Regions from separate parts of the Microbacterium wangchenii genome, predicted to be linked through region 3. Evidence: predicted binding sites of a transcription regulator. Region 3 holds the regulator's gene; each other region holds the start of a gene.
What was found. Region 3 encodes HrcA, which represses chaperone genes, less so after heat shock. Its sites were predicted from a motif close to TTNGCACTCGNNNNNNNCGAGTGCNAA; they were not measured.

Region 1 (10,317 bases), 1.3 Mb from region 3:
CAGCAGCCGCGTCTTACCCGACCCGGCGGTGCCGACGAGGACCAGCCGCGGAGGCCGGTCGTCAGCGACGACGGCGTCGATGTGGGTGCGCGCAGGACGCGGAAGGACCATCGGGATACCACCGGCCGCATCGGCGGGCGGCGTGAGCGTGGACGCCATGTCGGGCCCGCGTCACACGGGCACGCCGGCGGTGGGCGTCGGTGAGGGCTCGCCGCCCGGCGGTGGCGTCGGATCCGCTTCCGCCGGGGGATCGGCGGGCGGTGTCTCCGCGGTGTCGCCTCCGCCGGTGTCGCCTCCGCCGGTGTCCACTCCGCCGGTGCCGCCGGGGTCGCTGGGCCCGGGGTCGGTGGGGCCGGGGTCGGCCGGGCCGGGATTGGCGGGGCCGGGATCGGCGGGGCCGGGATCGGTGGGGCCGGGATCGGAGGGGCCGGGGTCGGTCGGGCCGGGGTCGGGTGTCGCATCCCCGCCGCCGGGTGTGGGGGCGGGAGTCGAGCCCGAGGGGGAGCCGGAGGAGGGGCGCGGGGTGGCCGCCGAACCGCCGGCGGGTGTGGTCCCCTGCGCGGCCCGCCCCTGCGCGGCGGCACGCGTCGAGCTGCCGGGAGTGCGCGGGGGCGTCGCCGAGGCGGGCTTCTTGGCCGGGGTGCGCCGCCACGTCGTGCCCTCGGGGCGGGCGCCCTCCGCCTCGGCGACGGGCTCCACCGCCGACTCGGCGGGCTGGGCGGCGCTGTGGTCACCGGGGCCCGCATCCGCGGCCGCGGCCTCGGGCGCCGCGGTCATATCGGCACGGTCGGAGGCTCCCACGATGGCGGTGCCCAGTGTCGGGGCGCCGGCGACGCCGAGACTCGCCAGCACGACCGCCGCCCCCACCGTGAGGTACGCCGCCACCGGTGCGCGCCGGAACCAGCTGCGCCGCGCGGCACCTGCGGCGGGCTCGGGCCGGAGCGCGGGAGCGTCGTCCTCGACGACGAGCGCCGGCACATCGTCGGCGGGCTCGGCTGCGGCGCGGGCGGCGTCGGCGGCCGCGCGGGCAGCGCCCAGGGCGATGATCGCCTTCGGGTCGGCGTCCAGGGCGATCGGGCGGTCGAACCGCTCCGAGAGCACCTGCGCCACGCGCGGGATGCGGGAGGTCCCGCCGGTCAGCAGGATCGCGTCGACATCGTCGAGGTCCACCCCGGCGCGTTCGAGGGCGTCCTCGAACGCGTCGACGGTGCGGTCCAGGTCGTCGGCGATCATGACCTCGAACTCGTCGCGGCTCAGGCGGACGCTGCGCTGGTCGCCCGACAGCAGCACCGGCACGACGGCCTCGGAGTCGAACGACAGCGACTCCTTGGCATCCACGCACTCCCGCCGCAGCGCCGCCAGCGCCATCCGCCCCGACGTGTCGCCGGCCAGCGCCATGGTGTCCAGGCGCGCCGTGCGCACGACGTGGCGCACGAGGGCATCGTCGAAGTCGGCGCCGCCGAGGTCGGGGATGCCGGCGGGTGCACCGACGATGCGCACGGCCCCATCCGCGTCCTTGCGGAGGGCGACGGCGTCGAAGGTGCCGCCGCCGAAGTCGTAGACGGCGAGAACGCGGCCCTCGGGCAGCGGATTGGTCGACTCGTAGTGGCGGGCGGCGGCCTCCGGCTCGGTGATGACCACGACGCCGCGCCAACCCTGCTCCGACAGCGCCGTCCGCACGATGTCGCTGCGGTACTCGCCCCACGCGGCGGGCACCGTGATCGCCAGCAGCGCGGGGGATCCGCCCTCGCGCTCCACGACGGCGCGCGCTGCCCAGTCCACCGTGCGGGCGTACAGCTCCTCCGGCGCGAAGGCGCGGTCGGCGGCGAGGATCGGCACGTCGTCGCCGATCCGGCGCTTGTACTCCCGGATCAGGCGATCCGGCTGCGTATGCCCCCGCCGCTCGGCCGCGTCGCCGAACAGCAGCTCGCCGTCGGCGGCGAACACCACCGTGGGTGCGTTGTCGCCGCTGCGCCCGAGCGGGAACGGCGTGGCCAGCAGACTGCCGTCCGGCGCGAACCTCGCGATCGCCGCAGATGTCCGGCTGGTGCCGACATCGATCGCCAAATAGTACGGACCATTCATTTCTTCCCCCCGGACGAAGCTGCCCCGAGGGGCCCCCGCGCTCGTTCCGTACGCCAGCAAGGGAAAGCCCAGGCTCATCCCCACTGATGTCCCAATGGCCGATGCGTGCCCCCAGCGCATCGACGTGTGTTGGATTGTGGCACACGCCCGCATGGATGGGAAGGGTGGCCGGCGCCCGGGGCTCGGCAGCAGGTGCCGCATCCGTCGCCGGGCTGGCACTCGCGTTGCGTGAGTGCCAGCTCTTTCCGTACACTGGCGTTAGCACTCACCCCGCGCGGGTGCTAACGAGTCTTCTGTACCGAAGCGTGAAGAAAGAAGAGGTAGACCGTGTCGGTTTCCATCAAGCCGCTCGAGGACCGCATCGTCATCCAGCAGGTCGAGGCTGAGCAGACCACCTCCAGTGGTCTCGTCATCCCCGACACCGCCAAGGAGAAGCCGCAGGAGGGCGAGGTCGTCGCCGTCGGACCCGGCCGCATCGACGACAACGGCAACCGCGTTCCGCTCGACGTCGCCGTCGGCGACCGCGTGATCTACAGCAAGTACGGCGGCACCGAGGTCAAGTTCGGCGCCGACGAGTACCTCGTGCTCTCGGCTCGCGACGTCCTCGCGGTCGTCGTCCGCTGACACCAGTTCTCCGAAAGCCCCGGATGCCTCGGCATCCGGGGCTTTCGCGTGCGTGGCAGGATTCCGCGGTCACGCGCTCGTGCGCGCGGCGTGATGTCCGGCCCGGCGTCGGCGCACGCCCATAGGCTGGGGGAGTGGATCGGACGACGCCCCCCGCCCCCGTCGCACCTGCACCGTCGGAGGCCCGCGAGCGACTGACCGGCGGGGCGTACGCCTTCACCGCGTACCTGCTGTGGGGCATCCTGCCGCTGTACTTCGTCTCGCTCCTGCCCACCGGGGCGTGGGAGCTCGTGGCGTGGCGGATCGTGCTGTCGTTGGTGTTCTGCGTGGTCCTGCTCGCGGTCACCCGTGCGTGGCGGCCGCTGCGGGCGATTCTCCGGCAGCCGAGACTGCTCGGCTGGACGGCCCTGGCCGGCGGACTCATCTATATCAACTGGATGGTCTACGTCCTGGCCACCCTCAGCGGCCACGTCGTGGAGACGAGCCTGGGCTACTTCATCAACCCTCTCGTGACGGTCGTGCTGGGCGTTCTCGTGCTGCGCGAGCGCCTGCGCCTCACCCAGTGGCTCGCCCTCGGGCTGGCCGCCGTCGCGGTCGTCGTCATCGTCGTCGGCTACGGCGCGTTCCCCTGGATCGCCCTGAGCCTGGCGTTCTCCTTCGGCCTGTACGGCCTGGTGAAAAAGCGCATCGGCCCGGCCGTCGACGCCGTCAGCGGGCTCACGCTGGAATCGGCGTGGCTCACCCCCATAGCGCTCGTGCAGCTCGCCGTCGTGGCCGCGATCTCCGGGCTCACCCTGTTCACGGCCGGCCCTGTTCACGCCGTGCTGCTCCTGCTCGCGGGCGTGGTCACCGCCACCCCGCTGCTGTTCTTCGCCGCCGGCGCGCGGCGCACGCCGCTGACGGTCATGGGGATGCTGCAGTTCGTGGCGCCCATCCTGCAGTTCGCGATCGGGGTGTGGGTGTTCGGCGAGCCGATGCCGGTGGAGCGGTGGATCGGGTTCGCCCTCGTGTGGGTCGCCCTCATCGTGCTGACCGCCGACTCCGTCGCGGCCGCGCGTCGCGGCCGGCGGGCGGGCGCGGACGTCGCCGAACCGGCCTGAGTCAGGCCGCAGCATCCGCACATAACGATTTGGGCGCCGTTACACATCGTTAACGAACGGCAATACCGGCGAGATGGCCCGCGGACTAGGTTTGGGGCACTGGGTCGGCGCCCGAGTCGGCCAGCGTTCATACACAGCAAGGAGCATCATGAGCGTCTTCACACGTTCGCGTGCGGGCAAGGTCTTCGGCGCCATCGCCGTGGCCGGTGTCAGCGCGCTCTTCCTGGCCGGGTGCGGCGGTGGCGGCGGAGAGGCCGCCGAGACCGGCGGCGGTAACTCCTCCGAAGTCGGCGGCGAGCTCGACCTCAAGATCGGCACGGCGCTTCCCCAGACGGGGACCCTGGCCTTCCTGGGCCCGCCGGAAGAGGCCGGCGTCGGCTACGCCGCGGCGCAGATCAACGAGATCTCCGACGAGACGGGTCTGTCGCTCGAGGTCGTCTTCGGCGACTCAGGCGACACCGACAACAAGGCCTACGAGACCGAGATCCCCCGCCTGCTGGCCGAGGACGTCTCCGCCGTCATCGGCGCCGCGTCCTCGGGCGTCTCGCTGCAGTTCATCGACCAGGTGACCGGTGCCGGCGTCATCCAGTTCTCGCCGGCGAACACCTCCGACGAGTTCACGACGTACGAGGACAACGGCCTGTACTTCCGCACCGCACCCTCCGACGTGTTGCAGGGCGAGGTGCTCGGCAACCTCATCGCAGAGGACGGCAACCAGACCCTCGGCCTGATCGTGCTCAACGACTCGTACGGTACGGGCCTGGCCAAGTACGTCTCCGAGGCCTTCGAGGCCGCCGGTGGCGAGGTGGTCGCCGAGACCACGTACAACACCGGTGACACCACGTTCGACACGCAGATCAGCGAGGTTCTCGCGGCCGACCCCGACGCGATCGCGCTGATCACGTTCGACGAGGTCGCCACGATCCTGCCGAGCCTGTTCGGGTCGTACCCGGCCGAAGACCTGTACTTCGTCGACGGCAACCTGAAGAACTTCGCCGACGCGTTCCCGGCCGGCTCCCTCACGGGCGCCAAGGGCACGCTGCCCGGTCTGTCGATCGACTCGATCGCGGACTTCACCGGCGAGCTCGACGCGTTCGTCGAGGCGGAGGGTCTGCCGGCGCTGGAGGACTACAGCTACGCGGCCGAGTCCTACGACGCCACGATCCTGCTCTCCCTCGCGGCCCTCGCGGCCGGGTCGACCGACTCCGCGGATATCGCGGAGAAGCTCATCGAGGTCTCGGGTGGTTCGGGTGACGGGGAGACGTGCTCCACGTACGCCGACTGCGCCCAGATCATCCTGGACGGCGGCACGGCCGACTACGAGGGCATCTCGGGTCCGATCACGTTCGACGAGGTCGGCGACCCGACCGAGGCGTCGATCGGCATCTACCAGTACGGCGAGGACAACAACTACTCCGCCTACGAGGGCTGATCGCAGCATCCACACGGAAGGGCCCCGGTCTTCGACCGGGGCCCTTCCCCGTGCCCGCCCGGCCCACCCCAGATCCGCGAGACTGCACGCCACCGGCGAGACCGCGACATGATGTCGCGGTCTCGTCACGTGCGTGCAGTCTCGCGGAGCACTGGGCGGCGCGGGCGGCGCGGGCGGCGCGGGCGCGCGGATGGCCGCGGGGCGGCGGGGCGGGGCGAGCGGGCTACTGGCCGAGGGTGCCGAGGTACAGCTCGGTGACCTTGGGGTCGTTCAGGAGCTCGCGGCCGGTGCCGGTGTAGGCGTCCCGGCCCTGGTCCAGCACGTAGCCGCGGTCGCAGATCTGCAGGCAGCGGCGCGCGTTCTGCTCGACCATGATGCACGTGACGCCGGCCTTGTTGATCTCCGAGACCCGGATGAACGCCTCATCCTGCCGCACCGGCGAGAGACCGGCCGACGGCTCGTCCAGGAGCAGCACCTTCGGGTCCATCATGAGCGCGCGGCTCATGGCGACCATCTGCCGCTCGCCGCCGGAGAGCGACCCTGCGCGCTGCTTCAGCCGCTTGCCGAGCTCCGCGAAGATGCCGGTGACGAACTCCAGGCGCTCCTTGTAGGCCTTGGGGCGCTGGTACAGCCCCATCTGGAGGTTCTCCTCGATCGTGAGGCTGGGGAAGACGTTGTTGCTCTGCGGGATGAAGCCCACCCCGCGCCCGACGAGCTTGTTCGCCTTCAGGCCGGTGATGTCCTCGCCCTCGAGCAGGATCTTCCCCGAGCGCACGTTGACCTGCCCGAAGATCGCCTTCAGCAGCGTGGACTTGCCCGCGCCGTTCGGGCCGATGATCCCGACCAGCTCCCCCTGGGAGGCGGTCAGCGAACAGCCGTTGAGGATGTTCACGCCGGGGAGGTAGCCGGCGTGGACGTCGTCGATGACGACGACGGCGGTGTCGGTGGCGACCGTGCTCATCGGCGGTTCTCCTCGTCTTCGGCGACGCCCTCGTCCACGAGGATCGCGGCGCTGGCGCTCTCGGATGCGGCGGCATCCGTCGTCGGATCGGCCAGGATGACCGGGATGCGGCCGGTGACCACGCCCAGGTCGAGCTCCTGGTGCGCGCCCAGGTAGGCGTCGATCACGGCGGGATTCTTCATGACCGACTCCGGATCGCCCTCGGCGACCACGCGGCCCTCGGCCATCACGATCACCCAGTCGGCGATGTGGCGCACCATGTGCATGTCGTGCTCGACGAACAGCACGGTCATGCCGAGGTCTTTGAGGTCGAGGATGTGGTCCAGCAGCGACTGCGTCAGCGCGGGGTTCACCCCGGCCATCGGCTCGTCGAGCATGACGAGCGTGGGCTCGGTCATGAGCGAGCGCGCCATCTCCAGGAGCTTGCGCTGGCCTCCGGAGAGGGAAGCGGCGAAGTCGTCGGCCTTCGCGTCGAGTTTGAACTTGCGCAGCAGGCCCTCCGCGCGCTCTTCGATCCCGGCGTCCTGCGGGCGCCACATCGCGGGGATGAGGCTCTGGAAGAACCGCTCGCCGCGCTGACCGGTCGCGCCCAGCTTCATGTTCTCCATGACCGTGAGCAGGCCCAGGGCCTTGGTCAGCTGGAACGTGCGCACGAGCCCCATACGGGCGACCTTGTACGCCGGCACCCCCGACAGGGACTTGCCGTCGAAGGTCCAGGATCCGCTGTTGGGCTTGTCGAAGCCCGTGAGCAGATTGAAGAGCGTCGTCTTGCCCGCGCCGTTGGGGCCGATGAGGGCGGTGATCGCGCCGCGCGGGATCTCCAGGTGCTCGACGTCGACGGCGTTGATGCCGCCGAACGAGCGCGTGATGTCGTCGGCGACGATGATCGGGTCGACCTTCTTCACCCCGGGGCCGGGGGTGCCCACGTGCAGGCCGGTGGCCTTCGCGCGCGGCGTGGGGGAGGTCGGCGTCGGCTCGACGGGGATGTCCCCGCCGGGGGAAGGTGCGTTATTTGACAAAGGTCAGCTCCTTCTTGTTGCCGAGGATGCCCTGCGGCATGAAGATCACCAGCAGCATCAGCGCGACGCCGACGAGGATGAAGCGCAGCGTGCCGGCCTGGATCTGGTTCATGAAGGGCAGGAAGCCCGCCTGCACGAGCGCCGGCAGCACGTTGGAGAGGAACGTCTGCAGCACCCAGAAGATGAGCGAGCCCAGGAGCGGTCCGAACACCGTGGCCGCACCGCCCAGGAGGAGCGCGGTCCACACGAAGAAGGTCAGCGACGTGACGTAGACGCCGGGGCTCACCGCCGAGGGGAGGGCGTACACGATCCCACCGGCCGCGGCGAGCATGCCGCCCAGCACGAGCGACTGCATCTTGTAGGAGAAGACGTTCTTGCCGAGCGAGCGCACGGCGTCCTCGTCTTCGCGGATGCCCTTGAGCACGCGGCCCCACGGGCTGCGCATGAGCATCCACACCACGAGCACGGCGATGCCGAGGGTGACCAGGCCCATGATGCGGACCCACCACCCGTTCTCGTTGTACGTCCACGGCCCGAGGCCATAGGTGCCGTCGGGCAGCGGATTCGAGGCGCGGAAGCTCGTGTGGTAGCCGCTGAGCCCGTCGGCGGAGCCGGTGAACTCGTCGAAGGCCGTCGTGAGGAACAGCAGGCGCACCACCTCGGCGGCGGCGATCGTGACGATCGCGAGGTAGTCGCCTCGCAGCCGCAGCGTCGGGATGCCGAGGATCAGGGCGAACACCGCCGCAGCCCCCAGGCCGACCAGCGCTCCGGCCCACCAGGGCAGCCCGAAGGAGAGGATCGAGATGGCGTAGCCGTAGGCGCCGATCGCCATGAAGCCGGCGATGCCCATGTTGATGAGGCCCGCGTAGCCGAAGTGCACCGCCAGGCCCAGGGCCGCCAGCGCGTAGCCGATCGTGGCGGGACTGAGGATCGAGGATGCGGTGTTCGAGAGGATGGGAAGCCAGTCCATGGTTCGCGCCTAACCTATTCTCTCGCGGCGGCCGAGGATACCCTGCGGTCGGAACAGCAGGATGACGATCAGGATCAGAAGTGCGGTGGCGTACTTGAGGTCGGACGGGATGCCGAACAGGGTCGACACCTCCACGAGCAGGCCCACGACGATCGCGCCGATGAGGGCGCCGAACGCCGTGCCCAGGCCGCCCAGGGTGACGGCGGCGAACATCAGCAGCAGCACCTGCGCCCCCATGTCCCACTTGATGCCGGGGCGGTAGTACGCATAGAGGATGCCGGCCAGGGCGGCCATCGCGCCGGCCACGATCCACACCACCCGGACGACGAAGTCGACGTCGATGCCGGATGCGGAGGCAAGCGACGGGTTGTCGGAGATGGCTCGCGTGGCCTTGCCCAGCCGCGACCGGGTCAGCCACAGGGCGAAGGCGACGATCACGACGAGGGAGATGCCGATGGAGACCATGTCGATGACGCTCATCTGCACCGACCCGAACAGGTTGATCTTCGGTGCCGAGGAGAACGGCAGCTGGCTCGTGCCGCCGCCGATGAAGAACTGGTAGATGTACCGCAGCGTGAGCGACAGCCCGATGCTCACGATCATCAGCTGGACGACCGCGACGCGTCGGCGTCGGAGCGGCCGCCACAGCACCATGTCCATCACGAGCCCGAACACCGCCCCCAGGATCACCGCCAGGGGGAACCCGAGCCACCACGGCAGCGACAGCCCGACGAGGAACAGGGCCGCGACGGCGCCGAACGTGACCATCTCGCCGTGGGCGAAGTTGGAGATGCCGGTGGTGCCGAACACGAGCGAGAGCCCGACGGCGGCCAGGGCCAGCGTGAGGCCGAAGTTCAGGCCCTGCACGGTCCGCTGGATGAGCTGGTCGAAGAAGCTCGTGACGTTGCGCTCGCCCTCGCCGATGAAGAAGTTCACGGTGACGCGGCCGCCGGCGCCGACCTCGACCTCTTTCACGTTGGGGCTGTCGTCCTCGGGGTCGACCACGGCGATGCCCTCGGGGAGCGTGTCCTCGTCGAGGGTGACGGTGTACTCCTCGCCGCGCTCGGGGACGCCGACGCGCCACTGGCCCGCGGCATCCGTCTCCGCCTCCTGATCACCCCCCGGCCCGTCGATGACCAGGATGACGCCTTCGAGCGGTTCGCCGTCGAGCTGGACGTTGCCGCTGATGCGATAGGGGTCGTCCTCGGCCGCGACGGCGGGCGCCGAGCCGGCGAACACTCCGAGCAACGTCAGGAGAAGCGCGAACAAGGCGGGGAGCGCTCCCGCGCGCTTTCGGCGCGCCGCAGTGGTCGTGGGACTCACAGATCCTCCAGTCGGCGACAAAGCCGATGTTCGGGTCGTATCGGCAGTGATGAACGACGCTACGAGCGTAATGTGTCGGCCGTGTTTCACCTACCTCACGGCAATGACGCGTGACCGGTCTGGAATACTACGCACTACACGGGCGATCGGAGTCATCCGGGGGAATTTTCCTTCCCCGCGTCGCCTTAGAATCTGTAGAGCGCGGACTTTCGCGCCGGCCGTCGTCGTCCCTCGAGCAACGCGCCGCGCGCGCAGGAGAACCATGGAGAACCACGACCCCTTCGGCTTCGTCGGCCTCACCTACGACGACGTCCTCCTCCTTCCCGGGCACACGGATGTCATCCCCAGCGAGGCCGACACCTCCTCGCGGGTGACGCGTCGGATCACCGTGGCGACGCCGCTGCTGTCGGCGGCGATGGACACCGTCACCGAGGCGCGCCTGGCGATCGCGATCGCGCGTGAGGGCGGCCTGGGCATCCTGCACCGCAATGCCTCCATCCAGGAGCAGGCCTCGATGGTCGACCGGGTCAAGCGCAGCGAATCGGGCATGATCACCGACCCGATCACGACGACGCCGGATGCCTCGATCGAGGAAGTGGACGCGCTGTGCGCGCAGTACCGCATCTCGGGTCTCCCCGTCGTCGATGACGACGGGCGGCTCCTGGGCATCATCACCAACCGCGACATGCGGTTCGTCTCCGGTTTCGAGCGGCGCACGACGAAGGTGCGCGACGTCATGACGCGCGAGGGTCTCATCACCGGCCGCGTCGGGATCGGCGCCAACGAGGTCATCGCCCTCTTCG
Region 2 (10,317 bases), 680 kb from region 3:
CGTGCGGGAGTCGCCGGCCCTCATCGTCCGCGGGATCCTGGAGCGCTCGGTGGAGGGGGTGACGAACCTCGTCGCCGATCGATTCGATGACCTGAGGGTGGGCGTGGCGCACTCATCCCGTGATTTCCGCTGAGTTCGGCGACCCCTAGACTCGACCCGAACACGGGCACTTCGGAAGGATCGACATGACCGACGCACAGCAGTTCCCCCCGGGCTGGTACGCCGACCCCGACAACCCCTCCGTTCACCGCTGGTGGAACGGCACGGCGTGGACCGAAGCGCGCCAGCCCGCGAACCCGGCGCCTGCCGCCGCCCCGGCCCAGCCTGCCGCCCCGGCCCAGCCCGCCAATCCGGCGCCCGCGGCTCCGACCAACAGTGCCCAGGCCAACGCCGCGTACCCGCCGTACCAGCAGCAGGCGCCTGCCGCCTACTCCTCGGCGCCCGCCGCTTACCCGTCCTACCCGTCGGCGGCGCCCGCCGCCCCCGCGCCGGTGCGACGCGACATCCCGACCGACACGCCGTGGATCTGGCTGATCGTGTTCCTGCCGCTGGTGGGCGTCGTGCCGGTGTTCTTCTTGGACTGGAACGGTCTCCTGCGAGCCGCTGCGCTCGACCCCAGCGGTTCCGCGTCGGCGGAGTGGGTGGCATCGTTCGCCGGCGCGAGCCTGCTGCTGACACTCCTGGGTTACGCCGTCATCGCCGCGCAGATCGTCTTCGCCTACCTCGACTGGCGCGCGCTGCGTGCGCGCGGGATCGACAAGCCGTTCCACTGGGCGTGGATCTTCTTCGCCCTGGTGATCAGCAACGGCGTGTACGTCATCGGCCGCGGCGTCGTGCTGCGCCGTCAGACCGGTAAGGGCCTGGGCCCGGTGTGGGCCTGGATCGCCGTGTCGGTGGGAGGCCTGATCCTCGGTGTGGTCTTCGCCGCTTACCTCCTCAACGAGCTGTTCGCCCTCGCCGCCGTCTACGACAGCAGCATCGGCGGCAGCCCGCTCGCCCCGTAACACCCCCGGGAGCAGGGATGACTCCGGCTCAGATCGACCCCACCGCCCCGCCCTCGTCGGCGGGATGCATCGACTGCGACGCCCACGGGGGGTGGTGGGTGCATCTGCGCCGCTGTGCGGCGTGCGGGCATGTCGGATGCTGCGACGACTCCCTGTCGCGGCATGCCACCGCCCACTGGCACAGCACGGGTCACCGGTACATCCAGAGCTTCGAGCCCGGCGAGGACTGGTGGTGGGACTACCAGGAGGAGGCGATGGTCGACGGACCGGATCTGGCGGCCCCGACCAGCAGGCCCGAGTCCCAGCCCTCGCCCGGCCCGGAGGGCCGGGTTCCGCCCGACTGGCGCCGCCAGCTCGCCGCCCGTGCGGCTGGTCGCTGACCCCGGAACCCTCTCGGAGACCTCTTGGCACTCGACCCTGCCGAGTGCTAATCTGATCGCACTTGAGCCGACCAGGCTCAACTTGGACACACCGCCGGCCTGACCGGCACGCGCAGAGAAGGAGGAACCATGGCGAGCACCGACCCTTTCCGTGACTTCGACCGACTCGCGTCGGCCCTGTTCGACACCCGTCGCGGTCCGCGGCGGATGCCGATGGACCTGTACCGAGATGGCGATCACTACGTTCTGACCGCCGACCTGCCCGGTGTGGATCCGGGCTCCGTCGACATCGATGTGGACGGCCAGCTGCTCACGATCCGCGCCGAGCGCACGCTCGCCTCGGGCGAGGGCGTCAAGTGGATCACCCGTGAGCGGGAGGCGGCCACCTTCGTGCGTCAGCTGAACCTCGGTCAGGGCATCGACACCGATCGCATCAGCGCGTCGTACAGCAACGGCGTGCTGTCGGTGATGATCCCCGTGAGCGAGCGCGCCAAGCCGCGCCGCATCGAGGTGTCCACCGAGGCCGGTGACGCCACGATCCGCGCACACGAGTCGGACGCACCACAGCCGATCGAGCAGTAAGGCGATCATGCGCGGGGGCGGGCCGTCGGGCTCGCCCCCTTCCGCGTGTCCGAGCCGCGGCGTCACGGGGCATAGCCTGGGACGGTGACCGGTGCCGTCGCCCTCGACGATCTCACGATCGTCTCGTGGATGCTACTGGCGCTGGGCGCCGTCGTGGTCGGGCTGTCGAAGACCGCGCTCCCAGGCGCCGGCACGCTCGCCGTCGCCCTGTTCGCCGCCGTCCTCCCCGCCCGCGAATCGACGGCCACCCTCCTGCTGCTGCTCATCGTGGGGGACATGTTCGCCCTGTGGACGTACCGCCGGCACGCGGAATGGCGCATGCTGGTGCGGCTCATTCCCGCCGTGCTCGCGGGCATCCTCCTCGGCGTGGTCTTCCTCGCCGTCGCCGATGACGTCGGGGTGCGGCGCGTCATCGGCGTCCTGCTCCTGCTCGTGGTGGCGGTGACCCTGTGGCGACGGTACGCGGCAGCGCGCGGCGGACGGGAGCCCAGCGGCGGGTGGCCCGCGGCGGCCGTCTACGGCACCCTCGGCGGGTTCACCACCATGGTCGCCAACGCCGCCGGCCCGGTCATGTCGATGTACTTCCTGGCGGCCCGCTTCCCCGTCAAGGCGTTCCTGGGCACCGCCGCGTGGTTCTTCGCGGTCGTCAATATCGGCAAGGTGCCCTTCGCCGCCGCGCTCGGGCTGTTCTCGGTCGACAGCCTGTGGATCGACCTGTGGCTGCTTCCCGCCGTGATCGTGGGAGCGCTGGCCGGCCGGGTGCTGGCCCGGCGTCTGCGGCAGGAGGTCTTCGAGCGGCTCGTGATCGTGCTCACCGTGGTGGGAGCGCTCTACCTCTTGTGGTGAGCTTTGTCTAGCGCGGGCCCGCCGCGGGGTCAAGGGCTAGGTCTGTGCGAGCATCTTGATGAACATGGATCGATCGTGAACGCGCAACCCGAGCGCGCTCGACATGCGAGGGAGAGCAGATGTTCGACATCTTCGTCACGGGCGCCCGCCTGGCCACCAGTGACGACGTCGCCGAGGCGTTGTTGGAGTATGTCCGGGTGCTCGCCGACCAGGGGCGCACCGAACTCGTTTCGTTCCCGGCGTTGCTGGACGGTCAACCCGCGCAGGCGTGGCTGACCCTGGGCGCCGGCATGCCGCTGGCCGCGGTGCGATCCGAACCTCAGCTGCCCCTGTCGCTGGAGGGTGAGGAGCTCGCGGCGTGGAGCATCCGCCGCCGTGCTGCCGTGCTCGCCGGGACCACCGCCGGATTCGACTGGGACGAGCACAACTGACGTCATCCGTCCGAGAACGCGACTTTTCGGCCGCACTGCTGTAGTGTTCAAGAACGGCGCGCATACGAGCACGCCGGCTGTCCGGTTGGAATGTCCAAAGACGGGCAACGCCCGACCGGGCAAACCCCCGCACTCCGTGACGATCATTGCCGAACCGGACTGCACGAACTGAATCGACTTCTTCACATCTCTTCTTCACTTCTCTCCACCGCCGTACCCCCCGCTCTGCTGACGTGGCTCAAGGCCGATCTCGACGTGTATGTCGCGCACTCGCGCGACGAGTACGCCGGGCACGTCACGGTCGATGCCGCCGGATTCTCCGCGCACGACGCCGTAGGGGTACGCCTGGGAATGTTCGCGGACCTCTCCGCAGCGCAGCACGCGCTCGAGACCGCCTCCGGCTACGACTGTGGCCACCCCCATCTCGGGCGACGTCGCCCCATATCTCCGCGATGTGTTCGTCGCGGTCATCGGGGTCGCCGTCGCGGCCCCTCTTCAAGAAAGAGAGATCCGATGGCATTCGGAACTGTTAAGTGGTTCAACTCTGAAAAGGGCTACGGCTTCATCGCACCCGAGGACGGCTCGCCCGACGTGTTCGCGCACTACAGCGCGATCGAGGGTGGCGGCTTCCGCTCGCTCGAAGAGGCACAGCGCGTCGAGTTCGACGTCGAGCGTGGCCCGAAGGGCCCCCAGGCCTCGAGCATCCGCCTCGTGTGACCCGAAGGATGTGGCGGGCGAAAGCCCGCCGCATCCTTTTTCTATACCCTGCCCCGCCTGTGGACTCTCTGTGGATCCGCAAGTTGACACACGGGGCACTGCCGTCCCAAGTATGGTCGGCAACAGCGGGTCGTTCATTTCGCTTCCCGCACCGTCTCAGCTGGGACTCCCGGGTCTTGCTGTACAACCAAGGAGTCTCTTGACCACTCTGTCCCCCGTCGCGGCCACCATGGGTCCGGTCCGGCAGACGTACGCCACCCGTGAGTCATTCCCGCCCGTTGCGAAGGCCTACACCCAGGTCTCGCAGGTGGTGAAAGAGATGGGGCTGCTCCGACGTGCCCAGTGGTTCTACGCCCTGGTCGCCGGTGCACTCCTCGTCGCTCTGGCCGGTCTCATCACCGGCTTCATCCTGCTGGGCGACAGCTGGTTCCAGCTCCTGATCGCCGCCGGACTCGGCATCGTCTTCACGCAGATCGCGTTCCTCGCTCACGAGGCCGCGCACCGCGTCATCCTCTCCTCCGGTCCGGCCAACGACCGCCTCTCCCGCTTCATCGGCCCTGCCCTCGTGGGTATGAGCTACTCCTGGTGGGACTCCAAGCACAGCCGTCACCACGCCAACCCCAACCGGGTGGGCAAAGACCCCGACATCGAGATCGACACCATCTCCTTCGTCGAGGACGACGCCCGCAAGGCGCGCGGCGTGGTCCGCTTCATCACCCAGCGTCAGGGATGGCTGTTCTTCCCGCTGCTGACCATGGAGGGCTGGAACCTCCACTTCCTCGGCATCAAGTACCTCGTCACCACGCGTGAGCCCATCAAGGGCCGCTGGCTCGAGCTGTCCCTGATCCTCCTGCGCCTGGCCGCGGTCATCGTGCCCGTCTTCCTCTTCCTGCCGCTGGGCATGGCCTTCGCCTTCATCTTCGTGCAGATGGCCGTCTTCGGTGTCTACATGGGTGCGTCCTTCGCCCCGAACCACAAGGGCATGCCGGTCATCGCACCGGACGCGCGCCTCGACTTCTTCACCAAGCAGGTGCGCACCTCCCGCAACGTGCGCGGCGGCTGGTGGGCGACCGCCCTCATGGGCGGCCTGAACTACCAGGTCGAGCACCACCTGTTCCCGAGCATGGCCCGGCCGTACCTCTCGCGGGCCCGCGTGGTCGTGCGCGAGGCGTGCGAGAACCTGAACGTGCCGTACACCGAGACGAGTCTCATCGAGTCGTACGCCATCGTCATCCGTTACCTCAACGAGGTGGGACTGGCCGCGCGCGACCCGTTCGACTGCCCCACCCGTCAGCAGATACGCGGCATGTGACACACCGCCTTCCGATGCCCCCGTCCGCCTTGCGCGGACGGGGGCATCGTCGTTTCGGTCACGATCGGAGAAGCACCCGGCGCCGGCGGCCCCTACCGTGAGAGCCAGAACCACGACCGGGAAGGATGGCCCGCCATGGCCAAGACCGACACCTCCGACGGATTGAGCGCACAGGAGCGCGAAGCGGTGAAGCAGCGTGCGAAGGAGCTGCGCGCACAGGAGAAGGCCGGCAAGAACCGCGCTGCCGGGGAGAAGGCCGTCCTCGAGGCGATCGCCGCACTCGAACCCGAGGACAAGGCGCTGGCGGAGGGAGTGCATGCCGTGGTGAGCGAGGTCGCCCCCGAGCTGGTCCCCATGACCTACTACGGCATGCCGGGATACGCCAACGACGAGGGCAAGATCGTCGTCTTCATCCAGCCGGCGCGCAAATTCGGCACGCGCTACGCCACGATCGGGTTCGAGGATCGCGCGCACCTGGATGACGGCGACCTGTGGCCCGTCGGCTTCGCCGTGCGCGCATGGACTCCGGCGGTGCAGGCGAAGGTCACGGAACTGGTGGGCGCGGCGGTGCACTGACCCGATGCGCGTCGGTCACTGCGGGCCCTGCACCCGGAGGTACGACGGCTGGCGCACGCGATCCACCCACCGGTAGGTGCCCGCGCCGGGGAGCGGATGGCGCACGGAGTCGAACCGGAGTTCGCGGTCCTCCTGGTCGGTTGATGGCTGCAGTGCCGCCTCGGCGAACGGATGCCACCGGCCGCGCGGCGTCGCGAAGTACAGGCGCACGCGCCACGGCTCCCCGTCGAGGGCGGCGGCGATGTCGTGCGTCGACGCGGGCAGCTGACGCCGCGGGACGCTGCGCGCGCACACCAGGATCGGTCCACGAGACGACCGGTAGGGCAGGAGGCTGCCGAACGTCGCGCCGGTCGGGGTGCTCCGGGGGACGAGGAGGAACCGCGAGGGGAATCCGATCCCGGTCGAGGCCAGCTCCAGGTCGACCGTGCGCCCGCCCGCGCTGGCGCGCAGTGCCAGTCCGATGACATCCGGCAGCCGAGCCGGTAGCCCCACCGCCCTCGACAGGCGGGCGACGACGCCCACAGGATCCGGCGGTGCGTCGTCGATCCACGAGATGCCGGATGCCGCGGCAGCCCCGAGCCACGTCAGCTCGCCTTCCAGGACGAGCCCGCGGGTGTGGATGGGCCGGGGGTGCCGGAAGCGGAGGATGAGCGCGAACAGTCCGCGCAGGGCGGTGCCGACGACCTCGGCCGAACGAGCGAGCATCCCGCCATTGTCTGCAACGGGGCCGCCCCGCCCAGCCCCATCGCCGGGGCGGGGCCGGACCACTACGATGCCCGACCGGCACTCGACCGCGGAGATTTCTCCTGACGCTTCCCTCCGAAAGCAAGGGCGGAGGCGACATCCGTGCGTACTGATTAGCTCAACGGGGCCGCCAAACGCGTGCCAGCACCCGAAAACCCCAAAAGGACACCTTTCATGAGCAATACCTCTCTCGCCGCCCGCACCCCCCGCATCTCGACCGAGACCAAAGCCGCGTTCAAGACCACGGAGTTCATCGTGTACGTGGTGATCCTCGCCGGGATGTTCATCGCGTCCCTCGTCGTGGACAACGGTGACGACGGCCAGGGGTTCGGAGCCGAGCAGGTCTGGCTGTACGCCACGCTGCTCACCATCGGCTACATGATCAGCCGCGGACTGGCCAAGTCCGGCAGCCGTGAGTACTACGACCGCGAAGGCCGTGAGGCCGGCAACGGCCGCTGAGCCCAGCCCGGGGCGGAGATCTCGCCCCCACGGATTGAACGAAGGTCCCCTGCACTCGCAGGGGACCTTCGTCGTCCTTCAGGCGCGACATCACCTCCGGCGCGGCGCCGGGAGGCGGACCACATGTCGGGCAGGCGGATCAGCGTTCGGGTCCGTCGTTGTGGCCCGGAGCGCCGCGATCCGAACGGGTGTTTCCGCCCGAAGCTCCGCGATCGCGGCCCTCCCCGTCGACGAAGGGGTCGACCTTGTCGGCCTTGCGCAGCGTTTCGGCCTGCTCGTCACGGCGTTTGGCGGCGTCGGCGGCGTGCTGGTCGATGTCGGCGGCGCGGCGCTGCGCGTCGACGTCGGCCTGGGCCGCCTGGGCCTTGGCCCGCTCGGACTCCGCTTGCGCCGACGCGGTGTCGGCGCGGGCCTGCGCGAGTTCGGCCTCGTGCCGACGCGCGCCCAGGTCTGCCTCTCTCGCCTGGGCGCGCAGTTTCTCCGCCTTCTCGTGCTGCGCGTGCTGGCGCCGTTCCCGCCGTCCCTTCGCGGTGGCGACCAGGACGACCGCGATGATCGCGATCACGACGACGACGGCGACGATGATCCAGATGAGGGCTGTCGTGTCCACAACTCCTCCTTCTCGGTATGGCGCCGCAGGAAGGGGTCGGCGCGTCGACCACCAGGGAACCCGATGCACCGCGGTCTCCAGAACCGCCTTGCCGTCAGGCGCGCGGTGCGCTATCCGCAGCGGGTGGCCTCTCCCGGGAGGGCGGGCTCACTGCGCAGAACGCGATGCGGCGGCGCGCCTGGCGCGGTACGCGCGCGTGCGGGCGCGGTTCTGGCACGTCAGCGAGCAGTACTGCCGCCGGCGTCCGGGGGAGGAATCGACGAAGACGTCGACGCACGCATCGCCCAGGCACGTGCCCAGGCGGCTGACGTCGGGATCGCTGCGCAGGTGATGGAGGAGCGCGAGCGTGGCGGCCGCCAGCAGCGTGCGCCCAGGGCGGCAGGTGCGCCACTGCTCGCGCACGTCCCATTCCCGCGCCGTCATTGCCGGGGTCAGTCCCGCCTCGGCGATCACCGTGTTGAGTCGATCGGCGCACTCGCCGCCGGATGCTGCGGCGAAGACCGGGTGGAGGAGATTGGCCGTCTCCACCAAGACCTTCTCCTGCGGCGCTGCGCGGTGCGCCCAGAAGGCGGTGTCCTCCTGGCCGAGCGCGTCGGCAGGAGGGTAGGGAGACGCGGATTCGCCCGCTGCCGAGCGCGGCGCGTCGCCGTACTCGTTCACGATCCGTATCAGCAGGGGGAGGGGGAGCGCCTCCACCACCGCGGAGGTCTGGTCGGTCATCGGTTCCCCCTCTGTCACGGCTGACCGGAGGCTAACACGTGACGAAGGGGCCGTGGATGGGGTGTCACCCTCCGACCGCTCCGGATACGACATCGGCGACGACGGTCACGAGCACCAGGGCGGCCAGGGTGAGGTAGACGCATCCGCTGATCACGGACAGGACGCGCGCCTTGGTGCCCCGTCCAGCCAGGAAGTGTCCGAGCAGCCCACCCAGCGACGCGTACACGGTATCGACCACGAACCCGATCACGACGAACGTCAGACCGAGGGTCAGCAGTTGCAAGGCGGGGTTGCCGACGCCGCCATCGACGAACTGGGGAAGGAAGGCGAGGAAGAAGATGACGATCTTGGGGTTGGTGAGGTTGACCACCATCGCGCGCCAGAAGTTCCGGCCGGTGGATGCGGGAGCCGGGGCGTCGGCGGCGTCGGCAGCGCGCAGCGCGCCGATCCCGAGGTGGATGAGGTAGGCCGCACCGAGCAGGCGGATGATCACGAGGGCCGCGGGGGCGGCCGTGAGGAGCGCGCCCAAGCCCGTCACGGCGACGAGGGTGTGCACGGTCATCGACACCGCCATCCCGGATGCCGCCACCGTCCCCGCCCGTCGTCCGTCGCGGAGGGCCACGGCGCCCAGGTACACATGGTCGGGACCGGGGACCACCGCGATGAGCAGCGTCGCGGCGAGGAAGGCGAGGTACACCGCCACCGGGATGTCCAGGATCATGGCGTCAGTATGTCACGCATAGATGACATTCAATGCGTGACGGTTCGCCTTGCAAGCCGGGCCGGCCTGGCCCGTGCCGATAATGAGGGGTGGAGTCGTGGCAGATGCGGGAGTGGTACGCCGACTACCTCGACGCCGCCAACCGGCACGACCTGGAGGCGATCCGCTCGTTCGTGCAGCCCGCTGTCCGTCGCGCGCACCTCCCCGGCGGAGCGGATGCGTGGGTGGAGGAGATGGTCGACCTCTTCCATGCGTTTCCGGACTGGCGGTGGCGGCGCATCCAGCTCCTGGTCGAGGACGATCGACTGGCCGTTCACCTGCGGGGGAGTGGCACGCATCTCGGCGTCTTCCGCGGGGTGGCCCCCACGCGCCGGCACGTCAACGTGGCGGAGTTCGTCATCTATCGCGTGGCGGATGGGCGCATCGCCGAGGCGTCCGGATCGGATGTGAGGGCCGAGATCCTCGCCCAGCTCGCCGCGTAGCGCGCCGTCAGCGGTCGGCCACGTCCGGATTCTCGCGGTCGAGCAGGGCGATGATGCGGGCGCTGAGGTCGCCGAGGGCCGCTGTGCCCTCACCGCCCAGGCCGTCCAGGAGGGGGTCGCGGATCTCCCGCCGCTGCCCGCGCAGGACGGTGCCCACGAGCAGCCGTCCCTTCCGCGTCAGGGTCGCCTCGAAGGCGCGCCGCCCGCCCGTGACGGGGCGGCGCGCGACGAGCCCCTGACCCTCGAGCGCGGTGATCGCATGGCTGATACGGCTGGGGGAGAAGCGGAGCGACTCCGCGAGGCTCTTCAGGCCGAGCGTCTGATCGTGCGCGGCGCTCAGGAGGACGAGCATCTTGAAGTGACCGTGCGAGATGCCGCCGTCGCGCTGGGCCTGCCGTTCGAGTGCGGTGTCGAGGAGGTGCGTCGCGAGCATGAGGTCGCGCCATGCCTCGGAGGCGCCGGTCACGAGGTGGCCGAGGGGGCCACGGTGAGGCTGACGTCGTTGGCCCAGGGGTCCTCGAAGTGCACGCTCCCGCCGTCGTCGCGCACGGGGACCCGGTAGTGCCGGAGCCGTTCGGCCAGCGCGCCGGCGTCATCGGAGGTCGGCAGTTCGAGGTCCACGCGGCCGAGCCCCAGGGTGCGCTGCCGGCGACCCGCGCCGCGGCTGTTCCACACGTTCATCGCCATGTGATGGTGGTATCCACCGGCGCTGACGAACACGGCCTGGTCGCCC
Region 3 (10,317 bases):
CCTGAGCCTCGGCCACCTGGGGGCAGAGGACGATGTCGCCCAGGAGTCCCGCGGGCGTGGGCATGTCTTCGGTGCCGGGGCGCAGTTCGTCCATCGGGAAGCTCAGCACGTCGGTGGGGCCCGGCTCATCCATCCACTGCACGTGCAGCGCCTCCATGGCGCCTTCGTCGACCAGGACGATGGCGACGTCGGCGTCGGGGCTGACGTGGAGTTCGTCGAGGTTGTACTCCATGAGGCGCAGCAGCACCTTCTCGTCCACCTCGACGCCGGACTCGTTGTTGATCTCGATGGTCATGATCGGCCTCGCCTCGGCATGTGGTCGCGCGGCCCACCGGTGCGGCCGGAGCGGCGCTCGGCGCGATTGGCGAACTCCCCGGCCTCGTCCCGCTCGCGCTTGGCGACCAGCCGCTTCTCGTCGTACTCGCTGTACGCATCCACGATGCGCCCGACGAGCGTGTGGCGCACGACGTCGTCGCTCGTGAGGTAGGCGAAGTGAATGTCGTCGACCTCGGAGAGGATGCGGGTGACCAGGCGCAGGCCGGAGGTGCCCTGGGGCAGGTCGACCTGCGTGATGTCGCCGGTGACGACCATCCGCGTGCCGAAGCCCAAACGCGTGAGGAACATCTTCATCTGCTCGGGCGTGGTGTTCTGGGCCTCGTCGAGCACCACGAACGAATCGTTGAGGGTGCGCCCGCGCATGTACGCGAGGGGTGCGACCTCGATCGTTCCCGTCGCCATGAGCTTGGGCACGATCTCGGGGTCGATCATCTCGTTGAGCGCGTCGTAGAGCGGTCGCAGATAGGGGTCGATCTTGTCGGTGAGCGTGCCGGGGAGGAATCCGAGCCGCTCGCCGGCCTCGACGGCGGGACGGGTCAGGATGATGCGGCTGACCTCTTTACGCTGGAGCGCCTGCACGGCCTTGGCCATCGCGAGGTACGTCTTGCCCGTGCCGGCCGGCCCGATCCCGAACACGATGGTGCTCTCGTCGATGGCGTCGACGTAGGCCTTCTGCCCGAGCGTCTTGGGCCGGATGACCTTGCCGCGCGACGACAGGATCGCCTCGCCGAGCACTTCGGAGGGCCGCGGGCCGCCGCCGGCGTCGGCGCTGCTGCGCAGGATGCGGCTGGAGCTGGAGACGTCGGCGGGGTCGAGCCCGTGCCCGGCCTTGGTCATCGCCAGCAGTTCGTCTACGAGCGACCGTGCGCGGGCGACCGCGTCGGAGGGCCCGGTGAGGGTGATCTCGTTGCCGCGGACGTGCACGTCGACGTCGGGATGCTCCTTCTCCACGACCCGCAGCAGCCGGTCCTGCGGGCCGAGGAGCTGGACCATGGCCACGCCGTCGGCGTAGACGTGGTCCACGGTGAGGTCGGACTCGTCAGGCACCGAGGCTCGCTTCGTCGAGGTCGCCGCCGAGCACATGGGCGTGGACGTGGAACACCGTCTGTCCGGCCTTGGGCCCGGTGTTGAACACGAGCCGGAAGTCGCCGCCGGCGTGCTCGGCGGCCACGCTGTTGGCAAGGCCCACCAGCTCGGCGAGGAGGCTCGGGTCGCCGGCGGCCAGCTCGACGACGTTGCGGTACTCACCCGTCTTGGGGATGACCAGCAGGTGGACGGGAGCCTTGGGGGCGATGTCGCGGATGACGAAGGCGTTCTCGGTCTCCGCGATGATCTCGCCGGGGATTTCGCCCTCGAGGATGCGCGTGAAGATCGACGGTTCGCTCATTGGTCCAGTCTATTCACCGGCCACCCCCACGAGGCGAGCACCCGCAACCGGCTCAGCGGCCGGTGGGGAGGGAGCGGAGTCACCAGCGGCGGAGGGCGACGTTGGCCACCGAGAGCGCCGCCGCGCCGGCGGTCGAGGTGCGCAGCACCGTGGTTCCCAGGCGCACCGGCTCCGCCCCCGCCGTCGACAGCGCCGACAGCTCATCGGGCGATACACCACCCTCGGGCCCGACCACGAGGGCGACGTCGCGCGGATCCGCCCCCAGGTCCAGGGCTGCGAGCGGCCGCGTCGCCGACGGCTCGAGCACCAGCATCCGCACCCCCGGCAGCATCCGCGTGAGACCGGCGGTGTCGACAGGTCCCTCCACGTCGGGCAGCCACGCGCGGTGAGCCTGCTTGGCCGCCTCCCGCACGATGGTGCGCCAGCGGGCGAGGGCCTTGTCGACCTTGCCGTCCCAGCGCGACACGCTGCGCTCCGCCTGCCACGGGATGATGCCGTCCACGCCCAGCTCGGTGGCAGCCTGCACCGCGAGCTCGTCCCGGTCGCCCTTGGCCAGAGCCTGCACGAGGATCAGCCGCGGCGTGGGGGCGTCGACCGTCGTGCGTGTGGCCACGCGCACCACGACTTCGCGCGCCGACACGTGCGCCGCCGCGCCCTCCAGCCACACACCGCGGCCGTCGCCCACCGTCACCGTCTCCCCCGCACGCAGACGCCGGACGTTCGCGGCGTGGTGCGCCTCGGTTCCGGTGAGCACGACGTCATCGCCCGGCTGTGCATCGGCGGCGGCGTCGGCGAGGAAGTGCAGCGCCACGGGTCAGCTGTTCCGGAACCGGTCGCGCAGCTTGGCGAACAGGCCCTGGTGGAATTCCGCGAGGCGCGGCCCGGGCGCCTTCGTCCGGCGGGCGAACTCTTCGATGAGGGCACGCTCCTTGCCGTCCAGGCGCGTGGGGGTCACGACGTGCACGCCGACCCTCAGGTCGCCGCGCTGCGTCCCGCGCAGCGGGGTGATGCCGCGGCCCTTGATGGTCAGCACATCACCGGACTGCACGCCGGGACGCAGCTCCAGCTGCACTTCGCCGTCCAGCGCCTCGATCGTCGTCTCGGTGCCCAGGATGGCGTCGGGCATCGACACCTCCAGCGTGGCGAGCAGGTCGTCGCCCTCGCGGCTGAACACGTCGTGGGCGGCGACATGGATCTCCAGGTACAGGTCGCCGTTGGGCCCTCCCGCAGGGCCCACCTCGCCGGAGCCGGGAAGCTGAAGGCGCAGCCCCGTCTCCACGCCGGCGGGGATGTCCACCGACACGGTGCGGCGCGCCCGCACACGCCCCTGACCCTGGCAGGTCGCGCACGGGTACGGGATGGTCGTCCCGTAGCCCTGGCACGTGGTGCACGGCTGCGAGGTGACGACGTTGCCGAGGAGGCTCCGCACGGTGCGCTGCACGTTCCCGCTGCCGTGGCAGATGTCGCACGTGACCTCGGATGTGCCGGGCTGGCAGCACGAACCCTGACACGTCTCGCACAGCACGGCGGTGTCGACCTCCAGGTCGCGGTGCGTGCCGAAGACGACGTCGCCGAGATCCAGGTTGACCCGCACGAGCGCATCCTGACCCCGTTCGCGCCGCGACCGGGGCCGGCCGGCGCGTCCGCCGCCGCCGGCACCGCCGAAGAAGGTCTCGAAGATGTCGCTGAAGCCACCGAATCCCGCGGCCCCACCCGCGCCGGCGAACGGATTCGAGTCGCCGCCCATGTCGTACCGGCGGCGCTGATCCGGGTCGCTCAGCACGTCGTACGCGTGCGTGACGAGCTTGAAGCGCTCCGCCGCATCCTCACCGGGGTTGACGTCGGGGTGCAGCTCGCGTGCCAGTCGCCGATACGCGCGCTTGATCTCGTCGGGTGCCGCGTCGCGCGCGACGCCGAGGACCTCGTAATGGTCAGCCACAGTCGCCTTCCTGCCCGCTCTCAGCGGGATCGTTCGGAGACCGGATGCGCCTCAGCGGCCGTTCTCGTCCTCTTCGAGCATCCGGGTCAGATAGTGCGCGACGGCACGGACCGCCGCGAGGTTGGAGGGGTAGTCCATCCGGGTGGGACCGAGCAGCCCGACGCGGGCGCCGCTGGCGGGTGCGTCGTAATCGCTCACGAGGACGGATGCCTCGGTCAGGCCGAACGGCTCGTTCTCACGTCCGATACTCGCCGACAGGCCCTGATCGTCGGCGACCATCTCGCTCATCAGGCGCAGCAGCGTCACCTGCTCCTCGATCGCCTCCAGGAGCGGGTAGATGCTGCCCCGGAAGTCGGATTCGCGGCGCGCGAGCGTGGCGGCACCGGCCATGACGAGGCGATCCTGCCGGAATTCCTCCAGCTCCTCGGCCAGGACCCGCAGGATCGGCTGCGCCATCGCATCGACGCCGCCGGCAGGGGTCGCGCCGCCGCTGAGGATCGTGGCAAGTCGCTCCGACGCATCCCGCACGGAATGCCCCACGACGAGACCGCCGATGCGGCTGCGCAGCTGCGCGAGGTCGGCGTCGGTGGGCTCTTCGCGGGAGAAGGCCATCCGCTGCGTCACGCGTCCGGTGTCGGTCACGACGACCACGAGCATGCGGCCACCGCCGAGGCTCACGAGCTCGACGTGGGTGACGTTCGCCGTGGCGAACGAGGGGTACTGCACCATGGCGACCTGGCCCGTGAGCCGGGTGAGGGCCCGGACCGTGCGTCCGAGCAGGTCGTCGAGGTCGCCGGAGTCGTCGAGGAAGGAGGCGATCGCCGAGCGCTGTGCCCCGGAGAGCGGACGCAACTCGGCCAGGTGATCGACGAAGACGCGGTAGCCCTTGTCGGTGGGTACGCGCCCGGAGGAGGTGTGCGGAGCGATGATGAGCTCCTCGTCCTCCAGCAGCGCCATGTCGTTGCGGATGGTGGCCGCCGACACGCCGAACGCGTGCCGCTCCACGATCGCCTTGCTGCCGACCGGTTCCCTCGTGTCGACGAAGTCCTGCACGATGGCCCGCAGCACTTGGAGCCCGCGTTCGGTGACCATGGCACTCCTCTCCACCGACTGGCACTCTTACACTCTGAGTGCCAATTCTAGCGGAGAAGTCCGAACGGCCGCCGAGGCTCACTGCGTGAGGGTGCGCACCACGGCATCGGCGAGCAGGCGACCCCGCCGCGTGAGCACGACGTGACCGCGCACCGCGTCGGCGCCCTCGACGAGGCCGTCGGCGACGAGACCGGCCACGGCGTGCCGCCCCTCGCCGAGCAGTTCCGCGACCGGGTAGCCCTCCCGGATGCGCGAGCGCAGCAAGACCTCTTCCAGGCGCCGGGATGCCGCATCCGGCCGTTCCCGCCCCGCCGCCGGCGACGTGCCCTGCGCGAGCCGGGCGGCGTACGCGGCGGGATGACGCACGTTCCACCACCGCAGGCCGGAGACATGACTGTGCGCGCCCGGACCGTAGCCCCACCAGTCGGCGCCGCGCCAGTACGCGAGGTTGTGACGGGAGCGGTGCTCGGGCCCACGTGCCCAGTTGGAGACCTCGTACCATTCCAGGCCGGCCGCGCCGAGCAGGTCGTCGGCCAGCTCGTACATGTCGGCCTCGAGGTCATCGTCGGGCTCGGCCAACTCCCCGCGGCGGATCTGACGGGCCAGCTTCGTGCCGTCCTCCACGATCAGCGCGTAGGCGGACAGATGGTCGGGCTCGAGCGAGATCGCCTCCTCCAGCGAGGCGCGCCAGTCCTCCAGCGACTCCCCCGGCGTGCCGTAGATGAGGTCGACGCTGACGTCCAGTCCTGCGCGGCGGGCGGCGGCGACGGCCGTGCGGACGTTGGCCGGATCGTGCGTGCGATCCAGCGCCGCCAGCACGTGCGGGCGGGTGGACTGCATGCCGATCGACATGCGGGTCACCCCGGCCGCGGCCAATTCGGCGGCCACCGCATCCGTCACGGTGTCAGGGTTGGCCTCCACCGTCACTTCGGCCCCCGGCACGAAGCCGAACGCGCCGCGCACGCCGTCGAGCATGCGCGCGAGGTCGCCGGCGGGAAGGAGCGTGGGTGTGCCGCCGCCGAGGAAGACGGTGGATGCGGCGCGCAGCGGTCCCGCGGCCGCCATGACGCCGACCGACAGGGCGACCTCGCGCAGCAGCGTGTCGGCGTACTGGTCCTGCCGAGCACCGCGCAGTTCGGAGGACGTGTAGGTGTTGAAGTCGCAGTACCCGCACCGCACGCGGCAGAACGGCACGTGCAGGTAGACGCCGAAGTCGGCGCCGGCATCCGTGTGGAGGTCGGCCGGAAGCGCGCCGTCGGCGGGCGCCGGGTCGCCGAGAGGAAGGGCGGCGCCCATCAGGACGACGTGGCGTACAGCGGCGAGATCGCCCGCAGGTAACGCTGGAAGAGCTCGCGCCGGCGGTGGCGGACGAGACGCGGATAAAGACGGTAGATCAGCGCGGCGGGTGCATCGAAGGCGCGCACGGTGAACCACACCTCGTCGTTGTCGCGCCACTCCACCAGGAAGAACTCCTCGCCGCTCACGACGGAATCCCCCACGGTGCCGAGGATGAACCCGACCCGGCGGGGCTCCTCGACGACGGAGATCACCCGCAGCTCCGCGTCGGCGCGCAGGCGCCGCACGCGTCCGTGCAGGCGGACGGTCGTCCCCGGTGCCACGAACGGCATGCCCTCGGCGTCGAACCGCTGCTCGGATTCCAGGCGGCTGGGCGCGATCGGATTGCCCTCGGCGTCGTACCCGACCCCGGTGTACATGGGCCCGGGGGCCGGCCGCACATCGGTGATCGTGAGCCCGCCCTCCCGCTGCGCCGCCCACGACAGCAGCGCCTCGCTCGCGGTGGTGAAGCGGTCTTCGCCGCTGCCGATCCGCCAGCTCTCCTCGGCCGGGATCGAGCGCTCGGGCGGGTACTGGAGGAGGTCGGGGGCCTGCGTGCCCCCCACGGCGGCGTAGTCCACCGTCTCGTCTCGAAAAGTCCCGCGGCGCATGCCTTCCAGGCTACTTCGCGTTGCCGCGTGATGTCTGCGAGCGCTCCGGCCGCGGCGTCAGGGATGCACGTGGGCGTGCTCGTGGCTGTGCACGGGCGTGACTCCCGGCCGCGTCCACTGCGCCGTCGGCCGCCCCTCGCTGCGCCAGAACGAGTGCGGTGAGACGGGCCACCCCTCCGGGGAGTCCTCCCACTCCTCGCGGCGCCCGTAGGGGGTCAGGTCCAGCAGGTGCAGCGAGCTCATGATCGTCTCGACACCGCGCCCGTACGTCTCGTACGTGAGGAAGACGCGGTCACCGTCCCGCAGGTAGCACGCGATCATTCCCCCGCCGGCGATCGCCGGGTCGCTGATGCCGCGCGTGGAGTACCAGGGATGCACGTAGCCCATGAACTCCCGGAACGGTGCGACCTCTTCGTACGGGCCCTCCGTGAAGACGGCGAACGACACCCCGGCCTCGCGGAGGTAGACCGCATCCCGGAAGTCCCAGATGCTGATCGTGCACCCCTCGCACTGCCCCTCGAACGGCTGTCCGTCGAACCACATGTGCTTGTAGACGACGAGTTCGTCGCGGCCGTCGAAGATGTCCAGGAGCGAAATCTCTCCGCTCGGTCCCCTCAGGGTCACCGGGTCGATCTCCGTCATCGGGAGCCTTCGGCGCTCCGCGGCGATCGCGTCGCCCTCGCGAGTGTGCGCCTTCTCGCGTGCGAGCAGGACGGCGCGACGGCGGTCCCACTCCTCGCCGTCGACGATGGGGGGCAGTGGTGTGCGGGGTGCGTCCATGCGACGTACGATAAACCTATCGTCCAGTCGTGTAAAGATTGCGACGACATCTCGGGAGGGCAGGCCGACGTGCCGATCAAGCACACCTACGCCGAGCACGGCGACGCCTGTCGCGCGGCCAACGCGCTCGACATCGTGGGCGACCGCTGGTCGTTGATCATCGCCCGCGAGGTGATGCTCAGCCCCAAGCGGTTCGCCGACCTGCTCGCCTCGGTGCGCGGCATCACCCCGAGCGTCCTCACCGAGCGGCTGCGTGCGCTCACCGGATCGGGCGTGATCGAGAAGGTCGTGCTCCCCGATCTCGGGCGCACCCGGATCTACCGGGCCACCGACTGGGGACGCGGCCTGGAACCGGTGCTCGAATCGCTCGGCCGGTGGTACACGAGCGGGCCCGAGCCCCAGACCGAGGGTGGGATGACCCCGGACGGCGTCGTGCTCGCGATGCGGACGATGGCCCCCGCCACGTCCGCGTCCGTCGCTCCCCTCGCCCTCGTGCTCTACGACGAGCGCGTCACCGATTCGCCGTCGTTCGGCTACGCCGTCACCTCCGCCGATGGGCGTCTCACCGTCACCCCGGGCCTCCCCGCGTCCGGCGCCCCCACATCCGTCCGCGCCGACGCGACGGCGTGGAGCGAACTGCTCTTCGGCAGCACGCCGCTCGCGTCCGCCGAGGCCACCGAGCAGGTCGTCATAGCGGGCGACCGCGACGCGGTCGCCGATCTCATCGGCCTCTTCCGGGCCGGGTGAGCGTCGCTACTTCTGCTTGCCTTCGACGTCGCCGGAGAGCGCGGCGATGAACGCCTCCTGCGGCACCTCGACGCGACCGACCATCTTCATGCGCTTCTTGCCCTCTTTCTGCTTCTCGAGGAGCTTGCGCTTGCGGGTGATGTCGCCGCCGTAGCACTTGGCCAGAACGTCTTTGCGGATCGCCCGGATGTTCTCACGGGCGATGATGCGCGCGCCGATCGCGGCCTGGATCGGGACCTCGAACTGCTGCCGTGGAATGAGCTTGCGCAGGCGCTCGGTCATCATCGTGCCGTACGCGTAGGCCTTCTCACGGTGCACGATCGAGGAGAACGCGTCGACCGCTTCGCCCTGAAGCAGGATGTCGACCTTCACGAGGTCGGCCGTCTGCTGGCCGGCCGGTTCGTAGTCGAGACTCGCGTACCCCTGCGTCCGGCTCTTCAGGTGGTCGAAGAAATCGAAGACGATCTCGCCGAGCGGCATGATGTACCGCAGCTCCACGCGGTCCTCGCTGAGGTAATCCATGCCGAGCAGCGAGCCGCGGCGCGACTGGCACAGTTCCATCACGGTGCCCACGTAGTCCTTGGGCAGGAGGATGCCGACCTTGACGATGGGCTCGGACACCTCTGCGACGCGCCCATCCGGATACTCGCTGGGGTTGGTCACCGAGATCGTCTCGCCGGTGTCGGTCGTGACCTCGTACGTCACCGACGGTGCGGTGGTGATGAGGTCGAGATCGAACTCACGGGACAGCCGCTCGGTGATGATCTCGAGGTGCAGGAGACCCAGGAAGCCGCAGCGGAACCCGAAGCCGAGCGCGACTGAGGTCTCCGGTTCGTACTGGAGCGACGCATCCGACAACTTCAGCTTGTCCAACGCCTCGCGGAGGTCGCCGTAGTCGCTGCCGTCGATCGGGTAGATCCCGGAGAACACCATCGGCTTGGGGTCGGTGTAGCCCGGCAGGGCCTGGGTGGCGGGCTTGCGCGCCGTCGTGATGGTGTCTCCGACCTTGGACAGGCGCACGTCCTTCACGCCCGTGATGAGATACCCGACCTCGCCGACGCCGAGCCCCCGGGTGGGGACGGGCTCCGGGCTGGAGACCCCGATCTCGAGCAGCTCGTGGGTGGCCTTCGTCGACATCATCTGGATGCGCTCGCGCGGTTCCAGTGCGCCGTCGATCATGCGCACGTACGTGACCACGCCGCGGTACGCGTCGTACACCGAGTCGAAGATCATGGCGCGCGCGGGGGCGTCGGCGTCGCCGCGCGGCGCGGGGATCTCCTGCACGATGCGGTCCAGCAGCTCTTCCACGCCCTGGCCGGTCTTCCCACTGACCCGCAGCACGTCCTCCGGCTCGCCGCCGATGAGGCCGGCCAGCTCGGCGGCGAACTTCTCCGGATCGGCGGCGGGGAGGTCGATCTTGTTCAGCACGGGGATGATGTGCAGATCGTTCTCCAGCGCCAGGTACAGGTTCGCCAGGGTCTGGGCCTCGATGCCCTGGGCAGCGTCGACGAGCAGGATCGCCCCCTCGCATGCGGCGAGGGACCGACTGACCTCGTAGGTGAAGTCGACGTGACCGGGCGTGTCGATCATGTTCAGGGCGTAGGTGCCGGACTCGGACGCCCACGGCATGCGCACGGCCTGGCTCTTGATCGTGATGCCGCGCTCGCGCTCGATGTCCATGCGGTCCAGGTACTGGGCGCGCATGTCGCGGTCGGCGACGACACCGGTGATCTGCAGCATCCGATCGGCCAGCGTCGACTTGCCGTGGTCGATGTGGGCGATGATGCAGAAGTTGCGGATCAGCTCGGGAGGGGTCGCAGACGGCTCGAGAGGCTTCAGGGCACGGGGTGACATGTCCCGTCGATTCTACGGGGGCGGCGCCTGAGGAACGGGCAGCGTCGTTTCCCGGCCCTCCCGCCGAGAGTGCATCGAGTCGGCGAGAGTGCATCGGATTCGGTGCACTTTCGCCGAGGTGATGCACTTTCGAGGCGCGAAGGAGGATCGTCGCCCGATCGCCACGAGTTGTTCACAGGGCCGAAACCGCGTGTCGGAGGGCGTCCCTAGGATCGGACGCAGGTCCCCCCGACCTT

Region 1: the regulator HrcA is predicted to act here: its motif matches at 2,298-2,324, upstream of groES (co-chaperone GroES).
Region 2: the regulator HrcA is predicted to act here: its motif matches at 1,409-1,435, upstream of E4K62_RS12950 (Hsp20/alpha crystallin family protein).

The regions. Positions count from the first base shown of each region.
Region 1 is NZ_CP038266.1:732,410-742,726, forward strand. Features, by position in the region: gene E4K62_RS03460 (LuxR C-terminal-related transcriptional regulator) at 1-159, opposite strand, end outside; gene E4K62_RS18965 (Hsp70 family protein) at 172-2,085, opposite strand; gene groES (co-chaperone GroES) at 2,413-2,709, shown strand; gene rarD (EamA family transporter RarD) at 2,844-3,809, shown strand; gene E4K62_RS03480 (ABC transporter substrate-binding protein) at 3,958-5,241, shown strand; gene E4K62_RS03485 (ABC transporter ATP-binding protein) at 5,465-6,202, opposite strand; gene E4K62_RS03490 (ABC transporter ATP-binding protein) at 6,199-7,134, opposite strand; gene E4K62_RS03495 (branched-chain amino acid ABC transporter permease) at 7,211-8,191, opposite strand; gene E4K62_RS03500 (branched-chain amino acid ABC transporter permease) at 8,201-9,514, opposite strand; gene guaB (IMP dehydrogenase) at 9,777-10,317, shown strand, end outside.
Region 2 is NZ_CP038266.1:2,672,864-2,683,180, reverse strand. Features, by position in the region: gene E4K62_RS12965 (error-prone DNA polymerase) at 1-133, shown strand, start outside; gene E4K62_RS12960 (DUF2510 domain-containing protein) at 186-1,004, shown strand; gene E4K62_RS12955 (UBP-type zinc finger domain-containing protein) at 1,022-1,384, shown strand; gene E4K62_RS12950 (Hsp20/alpha crystallin family protein) at 1,514-1,966, shown strand; gene E4K62_RS12945 (sulfite exporter TauE/SafE family protein) at 2,096-2,812, shown strand; gene E4K62_RS12940 (hypothetical protein) at 2,932-3,243, shown strand; gene E4K62_RS12935 (hypothetical protein) at 3,439-3,714, opposite strand; gene E4K62_RS12930 (cold-shock protein) at 3,757-3,960, shown strand; gene E4K62_RS12925 (fatty acid desaturase family protein) at 4,190-5,272, shown strand; gene E4K62_RS12920 (iron chaperone) at 5,408-5,848, shown strand; gene E4K62_RS12915 (hypothetical protein) at 5,864-6,553, opposite strand; gene E4K62_RS12910 (hypothetical protein) at 6,767-7,051, shown strand; gene E4K62_RS12905 (hypothetical protein) at 7,191-7,661, opposite strand; gene E4K62_RS12900 (CGNR zinc finger domain-containing protein) at 7,809-8,381, opposite strand; gene E4K62_RS12895 (LysE family translocator) at 8,446-9,102, opposite strand; gene E4K62_RS12890 (ester cyclase) at 9,192-9,584, shown strand; gene E4K62_RS12885 (MarR family winged helix-turn-helix transcriptional regulator) at 9,592-10,050, opposite strand; gene E4K62_RS12880 (VOC family protein) at 10,047-10,317, opposite strand, start outside.
Region 3 is NZ_CP038266.1:1,992,667-2,002,983, forward strand. Features, by position in the region: gene ybeY (rRNA maturation RNase YbeY) at 1-295, opposite strand, end outside; gene E4K62_RS09560 (PhoH family protein) at 292-1,419, opposite strand; gene E4K62_RS09565 (HIT domain-containing protein) at 1,376-1,723, opposite strand; gene E4K62_RS09570 (16S rRNA (uracil(1498)-N(3))-methyltransferase) at 1,803-2,534, opposite strand; gene dnaJ (molecular chaperone DnaJ) at 2,538-3,662, opposite strand; gene hrcA (heat-inducible transcriptional repressor HrcA) at 3,714-4,754, opposite strand; gene hemW (radical SAM family heme chaperone HemW) at 4,833-6,050, opposite strand; gene E4K62_RS09590 (DUF1990 family protein) at 6,050-6,700, opposite strand; gene E4K62_RS09595 (DUF899 family protein) at 6,758-7,480, opposite strand; gene E4K62_RS09600 (winged helix-turn-helix transcriptional regulator) at 7,550-8,227, shown strand; gene lepA (translation elongation factor 4) at 8,234-10,081, opposite strand.